Regions from separate parts of the Shewanella decolorationis genome, predicted to be linked through region 1. Evidence: predicted binding sites of a transcription regulator. Region 1 holds the regulator's gene; each other region holds the start of a gene.
The links. The regulator sigma-54, encoded in region 1, starts transcription at its own class of promoters, with help from an activator protein. The targets are predictions, from matches to a motif close to GTTGGCACGNNNNTNGNNT.
Positions count from the first base shown of each region.

Region 2: a site for sigma-54 is predicted at 1,614-1,632, ahead of EYR25_RS13590 (DUF3192 domain-containing protein). Genes of this name have one in related genera too.
Region 3: a site for sigma-54 is predicted at 1,511-1,529, ahead of EYR25_RS16215 (YccF domain-containing protein). Genes of this name have one in related genera too.

Region 1 is NZ_CP037898.1:551,072-554,348, forward strand. It holds gene rapZ (RNase adapter RapZ) at 1-221, opposite strand, end outside; gene ptsN (PTS IIA-like nitrogen regulatory protein PtsN) at 218-661, opposite strand; gene hpf (ribosome hibernation promoting factor) at 664-951, opposite strand; gene EYR25_RS02405 (RNA polymerase factor sigma-54) at 980-2,455, opposite strand; gene lptB (LPS export ABC transporter ATP-binding protein) at 2,561-3,277, opposite strand, start outside.
Region 2 is NZ_CP037898.1:2,996,419-2,999,695, reverse strand. It holds gene syd (SecY-interacting protein) at 1-258, shown strand, start outside; gene EYR25_RS13600 (Zn-ribbon-containing protein) at 368-1,141, opposite strand; gene EYR25_RS13595 (hypothetical protein) at 1,141-1,524, opposite strand; gene EYR25_RS13590 (DUF3192 domain-containing protein) at 1,672-2,070, shown strand; gene EYR25_RS13585 (DUF2789 domain-containing protein) at 2,104-2,337, opposite strand; gene EYR25_RS13580 (GNAT family N-acetyltransferase) at 2,482-3,120, shown strand; gene EYR25_RS13575 (Mpo1-like protein) at 3,113-3,277, shown strand, end outside.
Region 3 is NZ_CP037898.1:3,619,560-3,622,836, reverse strand. It holds gene EYR25_RS16225 (M14 family metallopeptidase) at 1-87, shown strand, start outside; gene EYR25_RS16220 (alpha/beta fold hydrolase) at 87-956, shown strand; gene EYR25_RS16215 (YccF domain-containing protein) at 1,019-1,426, opposite strand; gene EYR25_RS16210 (1-aminocyclopropane-1-carboxylate deaminase/D-cysteine desulfhydrase) at 1,711-2,661, shown strand; gene EYR25_RS16205 (NUDIX hydrolase) at 2,757-3,277, shown strand, end outside.

The DNA of each region.
Region 1 (3,277 bases):
AGGCTGGCAAGCTGTTTGACGAGTACCTTGTCTTGCTCCGGCAGGTTACGCACGTCGACGCTGATGGCGACGAGATCGTTACTGCCCTTGAGCTGTTCGAGTAAGCTGCCAATCAGCGGCAAAGGAAGATTGTCGACACAATAGTAGCCGAGATCTTCAAGCACTCTTAGTGCGACCGATTTGCCCGAGCCTGAGCGCCCTGACACTATGACCAGTTTCATCCAGTGATTACCTGATAGAGTTCCGTTTCATCATGCGTCTTGCGCAATTGCTTCAATATTTGTTTGTCACTGAGCTTTTCAGCCATGCAGGACAAAGTGCTTAAGTGCTGTTGACATTGGTCAGCAGGCACTAGCAGCGCAAATAAAATGTCGACAGGTTGTTTATCGATAGCATCAAAGGCTATCGGCTCCTCACATTTCACCAATATGGCTATGGGTTGTGTTATATCGGTTAATCGACCATGTGGAATGGCGATGCCGTTACCTATACCTGTGCTCCCCATCTTTTCGCGCGCCACAAGGCTTTCGAAGATCTCTTGAGATGAGAGGGTGGGGTACTGGGCAGCGGCTAAGTCGCTGATAAGTTCCAGTACCTTTTTCTTACTGCCCGGAGTGGCGCAGGTCGTGCATTCCGGCCGCAGTATGGTACGAAGTTCCATTGCTAGTGTTTTGTTAACTTCTCTTTGTGTTTAATAACCTGACGATCAAGCTTGTCGATCAGGACGTCTATGGCAGCATACATATCTGCATGCTCTGAAGTCGCGAAGACTTCACCACCGGTGAGGTTGATTCTCGCTTCGGCAATTTGTTGCATTTTCTCAACATTGAGCACAACGTGCACATTATTGATCTGTTCGAAATGACGTTCAAGTTTTGAAAACTTTTCCTCAACATAAGCCCGTAACGATTCAGTAATCTCGATATGGTGTCCACTCAGGTTTATTTGCATATAAACGTCCTCCGATTTCCACTTTAGGCTATAAACTTTTACGCTGATTGGAAGGGGGAATAAGCATCGCTTCTCTGTACTTCGCAATGGTTCTGCGCGCAACGTTAATTCCCTGTTCTGCCAGAAGTTGTGCCATCTTGCTGTCGCTTAATGGTTTTTTCTGGTTTTCCGCTGCAACCAGTTTCTTAATGAAGGCTCTGATTGCCGTGGATGAGCACTCACCGCCATCATCAGTCCCGACGTGGCTTGAGAAGAAATATTTTAGTTCAAAAAGTCCCTTTGGGGTATGCATGTATTTTTGTGTGGTCACCCGTGAAATGGTGGACTCATGCATCTCTACCGCTTCAGCGATATCGTTTAGGACCATAGGTTTCATGGCTTCTTCACCGTATTCGAAGAAACCCTGTTGGTATTGCACTATGCAGTTTGCCACCTTGAGCAGTGTTTCGTTACGGCTTTCAAGGCTTTTAATAAACCACTTGGCTTCTTGCAGATGCCCGCGGATAAATTGGCTATCGGCTTGGCTTTTGGTGCTGCGCGCCATGGCTGCATATTGCTGATTAACATTGATTTTTGGCATGCAATCTGGATTTAACTCGACCACCCAGCGACCGTTTTTCTTCGATACCGACACATCGGGGATGACATATTCTTCATCAACAGGGGTGATGAGCAAACCGGGACGAGGGTTTAAGGTTTGGATCAGCGCTATGCTGTCCCTTAACTCGTCTTCTTTGAGTTTGGTCTTACGCATCAACAACCTAAAATCGCGGGCAGCGATCAGATCTAAATGATCTTTGATCAGCATGCGGGCGTTTTCGAGGTGTGGAGTATCCGGTGAAAAGTGGGAGAGTTGGATAAGCAGACATTCGCTTAAATCCCTTGCGGCGACACCGACGGGATCGAAGTGTTGAATACGCTTGAGTACGGCTTCGACTTCATCCAGTTCTATTTCGGGATTGCCCATGGCTTCGAGGATATCTTCAGTACTTTGAGTGAGATAACCTTGATCGTCGATGGCATCAATAATCGCGGTAGCGATGGCTAAATCGGTTTCAGAGAAGGGCGTGAGGTTTTTCTGCCATTCTAAATGTTCGTAAAGGCCTTCACTGGTTTCCCCTTGGAAGGGCATGTCATCTTCACGGCTGGCGCCTGAACCTGAGTTTGGCGATGCGGTAAAGACTTCATCCCAAGTGGTGTCCATGGGCAGTTCTTCGGGCAAGGATTCTTTGGTCAGCGACTCGGCAATGTCCACGGTGGAATTGTCTTGTTCCTGTGGCTGAGCCGTCGTTTCGCTAAAGTCGGTATCGGCGATATCTTGATTACGTTCGCTAGGCGCGTCGAATTGCTCCTCTTCCAGCTCGAGAAGAGGATTAGAGTCTAAGGCTTGCTGGATCTCTTGCTGCAGTTCCAATGACGACAGTTGCAACAGACGAATGGCCTGTTGGAGTTGTGGCGTCATGGTTAACTGTTGACCCAGTTTGAGCTGGAGTGACGCTTTCATGTTACCGCTGATCCCTACGTTATTATTTTGAATTTAGGCCGCTTGTTATCATATTGATGGCGCTGATAAGCCAAAATTCAAGGCTAATTGGCTCTGTTTAAGTAACTATAGCCTGAATTGTTCACCTAAGTACACAGCCCTAACTTGCTGATTGTCTAAGATCTCTGCGGGAGTTCCTTCGGCTATCAGGTTTCCGTGACTGACAATGTAAGCATGTTCACAGACGTCTAAGGTCTCACGCACATTGTGGTCTGTGATCAGTACCCCAAGGCCTCGGCTCTTGAGTTGTTCGATGATTTTCTTGATATCGATAACCGAAATCGGGTCGACACCGGCGAAGGGTTCATCGAGCAGAATAAACTTAGGATTGGCCGCTAAGGCGCGGGCAATTTCGACGCGGCGACGTTCGCCGCCCGATAACGACATGCCTTGGCTATCGCGAATATGGGTGATATGGAACTCTTCGAGCAGATGTTCCAGCTCTTCTTCGCGTTGGTCGCGATTGAGCTCTTTACGGGTTTGCAGTACCGCCATGATATTGTCGTGCACGGTCAGCTTACGGAAGATACTGGCTTCCTGTGGTAGGTAACCAATGCCTTTGCGAGCGCGCAGATGCATGGGATCGGCAGTTAAATCATCGTTATCGATAAAGATATGGCCTTTATCGCTTTTGACTAAGCCCACGACCATGTAAAAGGTGGTGGTTTTACCCGCGCCGTTTGGGCCGAGTAAGCCGACGACTTGACCCGTTTTGACCGTCAGGCTGACATCTTTCACAACCTGACGACTCTTATAACTCTTGGCGAGATTCTGTGCTTTTAA
Region 2 (3,277 bases), 2.3 Mb from region 1:
ACTTGGTTTATAGGTTTGCTCGATGAGGGCGATAAGATGCTAACCGTTGATAATGCCGATGGCAGTGTCTGGGTTGAAATTCCCGGCGAGCTTCCTTCTGCCCAATTGGCGCCGAGTTTAGCTGAATTTATTGAGGCGTTATCGCCACGTATCGCGCCGCCCGTCAAACATGAAGAATTACCTATGCCGGCGCTCGAACATTCGGGGATTTTTGCCAGCTTTAAACGTATGTGGCACAACCTGATAGGTAAGCGTTAAGCGCGGGGTAAATGTTGCAAAGGTCTCTTGAAAAGCCTCTTGCAAACCTGTTTCGTAAACTCGGCTCGGCTATTTAGCCTGCCGAGTTTGCCATTCATCAATGGGTCAGTTATTGATGATCCCAAGACAAGTTAGACACTATGCGGCAAGGTTCGCAGCGAAAGTGGAACATATCTAATAGCGGCTCGTCGAGTTTCCAGTCGTGACTGCCACAGCGTGGGCAGGGGCGAGCTAACTCGGATTGCAGATCCTGTCCCCCGACGCGATATAAATAATAGTAGGTGGGGATTTTGGTCAGGTATTCGATTCGGCCGCGTAAGTCCCAACCTCTTCTAAATAAATCACTGTTTGGGCTGGATAATTCTTCCAGCGCGGCAAATTCTGCCTTAGTGGCTGCCGCCATTTGTAACTCATCACAGGCTTGCCACTCGGTTTGCCAGCGGATCACCCGTTTATGGTCACCATTAAAGGTGGCGGGGATTTGGTACAGCGGAATGGGCAGCAAGTTATCGCCACTTCGCAGGGGCGAGCACATATGCACATAGCTAGTGTAGAGCAGCTGCCAGCTGGGTGGCTCAGTATTACTCACCTCAGAATTAATATCCTGACCGATGAATTTTTCGCGTGGCGCCAGTAGCTTAGCCTCGGTTAATTCCGCCAGCGCTTTTTTCACCCAAGGGCTGTGATAACGATGATTCAAACTGTTTTTTTCAGGCATGAGTAAGCGTACTCGAAATTCGCCCTCATTAAAGGCCACGGCAAATTCGCGGCCAAGGATTTGGCCATTAGCGCGGTAGGCTTCCAGTAATTGATTGATGGCACGTTCTGCCGCACTGATGGTGGTATCGGCAAAGCATTCAAAGCGCAATTCGGTGACAAACATTAAGCGGATTTTCCTTGGGATTCGAGTTGACTGACACGTTGTTTCAGCTCGATAAGTTCATTTTTGAGTTGCATGATCTCGTTGTTTTTTAACGCGAAAGCTTGCTCAATACCCTGTTGCAACTGGGCTAACTGTTGCGCCAGTGTGGCGACTGTGAGTGGCGAAGCTTCGGCGGTGTCTGTTTCTTCAACCACGGGCTGAGTTTGGGCCGCTAAACGCTCACGCTCGGCTTTAGGTATCGATTTAAACTGCTGTAACCCTTGGATTAGCAGCGGCATGGGGATTTTGTTACCGACGCGGCTTTTTATCAGGGCAAGGCTTGGGGTTTTACCGCTGGCTTCGAGGGCGCACGCTGCTGCTAACACTTGGTCAATGGGACTCATAATAAGTGAAATTCCTTAATCTATATCGTATTTTTCACTAACTCACTGGAGCTTGATTATTTTAGTTCTTATAAATCAACACATTGCTTTTTGGCATTGATTTTGCTTTTTGAGCATTTTTATAACAAGTACACAGGAAGTCATAATATGAACGCAAATATTAATCGCAAACTCATCGCGGTCACATTTTTAGGGTTAGCAAGCTTAGGTCTTAGTGGTTGTGTGGTCAATGTCGGCGACAGTGAATCTAAGTGGGATAGCAGCGAATCTTGGGAAATAACACAGGATAAAAACCGCAATAATCTGACTAAGCTCAGCCTTGGTATGAGCAAAGACCAAGTGATGACCTTAATGGGCGCCTCGGATTTTAGCGAATCTTATCTGCAGCAGAATGGCGGCCAAGCCGATAAAGAAGTGTTGGTACTCTTTTATCGCACCCAGCATGCCCACAGTGACGGTAAAACCACTAAGGATGAATGCACGCCAATCGTCTTAAGCAATAATGTGCTAGTGGGTTGGGGTGATACCGCCTACAGCAAGATTTAACAACTTCACTATATTAAACAAGGCCCTAAATTATTAGGGCCTTCTTAATTGTGCGTCAAGTTGCTCAATAAGCTCGGTCCATTGCGCGTCAGCCTCTAACGCTTCAATAAGAAAACTCTTTTGTGCCTGAGTCCAAAATGGGGCGTCAGTTAAATGTGTTTGTGGTGAAAGTTTGTGGGTCGCAATAAATTGTGTAATGGCTTGAGCTTGATTGGCTAATCCTAACTGTTCAAATAAATGGCTCATATCGACGGGTGTTGTATCCATGTTTACATCCTCTCTGCGTGCCTTTATCTAGGGTATGCAACTCACTAGAAAAAGCAATCTATGATTAAAATTTGCACTTTTTGGTTTACTTGATACATTGATTACTACTCATAAGAGTGTGATCTAAATCAAGGAATTCTAATAATGGACAATAATACCTTGGATGAGTGCCGTGCAGTTTACCTCACCGCCGAAGATTTACGCCTTGCCGCTTCGATTCTGTATAACGCCTATCATGACGACCCTTTCTTTGTGGATGCTTTGTCCACTTCAGACAAATTCGCTTATGAACAAAAGTTACGCGCAGCGATCCGTGAGGAACTCAATACACTTTGGCAGGAAAAACAAGCACTAATAGGACTCTTTCATCAGACGCGATTAGTCGGCGTTGCTTGTGTTGTGACTCAAAAGGTACCGTTAGGTGAAGGTCGCTATTGGCACTGGCGACTCAAAATGTTGCTCGGTACAGGATGGCAATCTACTCAAGCGATTATAAAGAAGGAATCGAGCATTTTAGAGCTGTTGCCGAGTAAGCAGTGCGGCATTCTGCAGTTTATTGCCTTGTCACCCAACGAACAGCATAAAGGTTTAGGGCATCAACTCGTGCAAGCCGTAGTGAGTTGGTGTGATGAACAACCTGAGCTTGAAGGTGTTGGGGTCTTTAGCGCGCAGGAAGCTCACACTCGTCTTTTTTTAATGCATGATTTTGTGTCTTTGGGTGAACTTAATATTGGCAGTGTTGCAGGACAATTGCTCTTTTATACGAGTCAACAAGATGAATAAACCGTATCGCTCTTTTGCTGAGTTTTATCCTTTTTATCTTTCGCAGCACCAAGATTTGACCTGTAGGCGGCTACATTTTATTGGCAGCATTCTGGTTTTGTTATTAATTGTCATGGCGGTAGTCACTTCCCATTGGGGATTATTGTTATTAACTCCG
Region 3 (3,277 bases), 1.7 Mb from region 1:
GCACGGGAGTTAGAAGGGCTTACGCCCGAAGATCTCGCGCAATTGGCACAGAGTGCCCAGCAGTTTTGGTATCGGGAGCGTTTTTGATGACAACTTGGGTATTGCTTAGGGGCTTAATGCGGGATCAACGCCATTGGAATGATTTTGATCAAAGGTTAAGGCAAAGAGGTTGCAGAGTATTAACCCCTGATTTACCTGGCAATGGGATCCTCACTCACCAAGCCAGTCCTTTAACTATCGCTGAATATGCCAGCTCGGTATGGCAACAACTAGATGAACAGCTAGCGGGACAAGCCTTTTATCTGCTGGGATTATCTATGGGAGGTATGATCGCCATGGAAATGGCTAAACAGCGCCCGGAGCAGATAAAACATGTGTTTGTGCTTAATAGCAGCGCGGCTAACTTATCGCCTTGGTATCAACGATTTAATGGATTGAATGTACTAAGTGCTTGGCTTAAACGTTGCCGTGGGAGTCGGCTTCATTCCATCGAATCGACGATTGTTCGCTTAACCAGTTACCGCCATCGCCGCGATAAAGTCTTGATTGCACGCTGGAGCCAATATCGGCATGAGTCGACACCACATTTTAGTAATGCGTGTCGCCAGTTGTGGGCGGCATTTCACTATTGTTGTCCTGCCTTTTTGCCTGTGCCTGTGAGTATTTTATCGGGTGATCGTGATGCCTTAGTGAATATTCAAACCAGTAGGGCATTGGCACAACATTTTAAGGTCGACTTGGTTGTTTTAGCCTATTGTGGTCATGACATCACTATAGATGCGCCAGCTAAATTGGCGCATTATCTCTTTGAAATCATCTGCTCCCCTGAGCAGGATGTGGGTGAGCCGTTTGCTGATTACACTGATTTACTCGATGAAGAAAGGAACTATCACGAAGCAAGATTAGTGCAATCGCTGCCTAACTATACATCAGCACTACCCAGTGAGGCTGAGTAGTGCAGAGTGATATGCCTTACGCCTTAGAGATTATGGTTTTTACGCTTTCGCGACTATTGCTATTACGCTTTCGCGACTATGGTTTGCCCAATTGGCGTTAGGCTTAATAGCGCGAGCTTAATATGTTGGATCCCAAAGGGGATACCAATAATCGTCACAAAGCAGGCGAGGGCATGGGCTAAATGACCTATGGCCAACCAAATGCCAAACAGCAAGAACCAAATAATATTGCCTAACATGCCAAAGGCGCCTGTGCCTAAATCCTCACGTCCCGTTAAATGGCGTCGATTCATTTGTTCTTGCCCAAAAGGCCAGAAGGTCAGTTCGCCAATCACAAAGCAGGCTCGACCAAAGGGAATACCGATAATACTGATAAAACACAAAATTCCCGCGAGCCACCAGGCTAGGCCCATCACAAATCCACCAAGGACAAACCAAGCAATATTGAAAATTAACCGTAAAAGCGACATTAAATACTCCTTAACCCATTTTAAATCTGTGTTGGATTGGCATTGGCCAACACATAGGATCATTAATTGATTCTGAAATGGAGTAAGCGAGAATTATGCCAAAAAAATTTTATCTAAATATCAATTAGATAATGGTTTTGTTTGTGGTGGGGATTTGTGATATTCGCTAGATTTTCGCGAAAATGCTTAATAAATACGGACGATGTTGACAAGCTCGCGGTACACTACAGCCCTTGTTTACTTCGAGTATATCCATGTTATCTAATAGCCAGTTGACTCATAGCCTGCTCTCTAACAGCCCAGTTGAGTCTTTTTCCTTCGCTGGACGCGAGATATTTCTCAAACGAGACGATCTATTGCATCCTGCGTTTAGTGGCAATAAGGCGCGTAAGTTTGCTTATTTTTTAGACCATGAGTTTGCGGGGATGACTAAGGTTATAGGCTATGGCTCTGCGCAGGCCAACTCACTGTATTCATTATCGGCGCTCGCCAAACTGAAAGGCTGGCTGTGCGATTTTTATGTCGATCATATCGCTAACCATGTTTGTACGTTGCCGACGGGCAACTATGCCGCTGCTATTGCTAATGGTACGCGTGTTATTGATTTATCAAGCCTGATTGCTGCCAATCCTTCTCTTCATCGTGAGCCTAATTGGACTTGCCAAGATTATATTGAGCAGCAAGTCTTGCCTGCAGAGCCTAACGCTTTGTTTGTTCCCGAGGGTGGGCGCTGCCAGTATGCGGAGTATGGTGTTAGCCAGTTAGCTACCGAAATTGAAACGTGGGCAATGCAGCAGGGGATGAGCGAGTTAAAGGTTTTTTTACCTGCAGGCACTGGAACGACGGCGCTTTTTTTAAATCAGTATTTTGTGCGTCAGCAAATAGATATTCAAGTGCTTACCTGCGCGGTTGTCGGTGGCGATGAGTATTTAGCGCAGCAGTTTTATGAGTTAAATCCTAACGCAGCTGAGCATCCACAGATTTTGAATGTGGGGAAGAAATACCACTTTGGTAAACTCTATCCTGAGTTTTATGCCATGTGGCAGCGAATCAATGCCAGTGATGTGCAGTTTGAATTACTCTACGATCCCTTAGGTTTTATGGTGTTAGAAAAGTTTTTACCGCAGTGGGGCGCAAGTCCTGTGATGTATATCCATCAAGGTGGCTTACTCGGGAATGAAACCATGTTGCCACGTTATCAGCGTAAATTTGGTAAAAGTCGCACGACCCTATAGAGCAGATGATTTACTTAGTGACGCTAAGACATAATGTGTTTGAAGCTAGGATACGCCTAAGTTAAGCTAATGAAGTTGCACTATGGGGAATACTAATGACTGAAGCAGAATATCTCGCCAATTACGATCCTAAGGCTTTTAAGGCTCAGCTACTGACGGTTGATGCCGTATTGTTTACCTATCATGATCAGCAACTTAAAGTACTCTTAGTGCAACGCTCAAATCATCCTTTTTTAGGTTTTTGGGGATTACCTGGAGGGTTTATTGACGAACTTTGCGACCAATCTCTTGAGGAAGCGGTGTTACGCAAATTGCAGGAAAAAACGGCAGTAGTGCCGCCTTATATTGAACAACTTTGTACTGTTGGTAATCGTCATCGCGATATGCGAGGCTGGTCGGTGACTGTGTGTTATACCGCGTTGATGAGTTATCAAGCCTGCCAAATTCAGATTGATTCGGTGAGTGATGCTAAGTGGTGGCCATTAGAGGATGTGTTACAGATGCCCTTAGCGTTTGATCATTTGCAGTTAATCAAGCAAGCGCGCGAACGTTTAACCCAGAAAGCCTTGTATTCCTTAGTGCCAGGCTTTGCACTCTCAGAACCTTTCACTTTGCC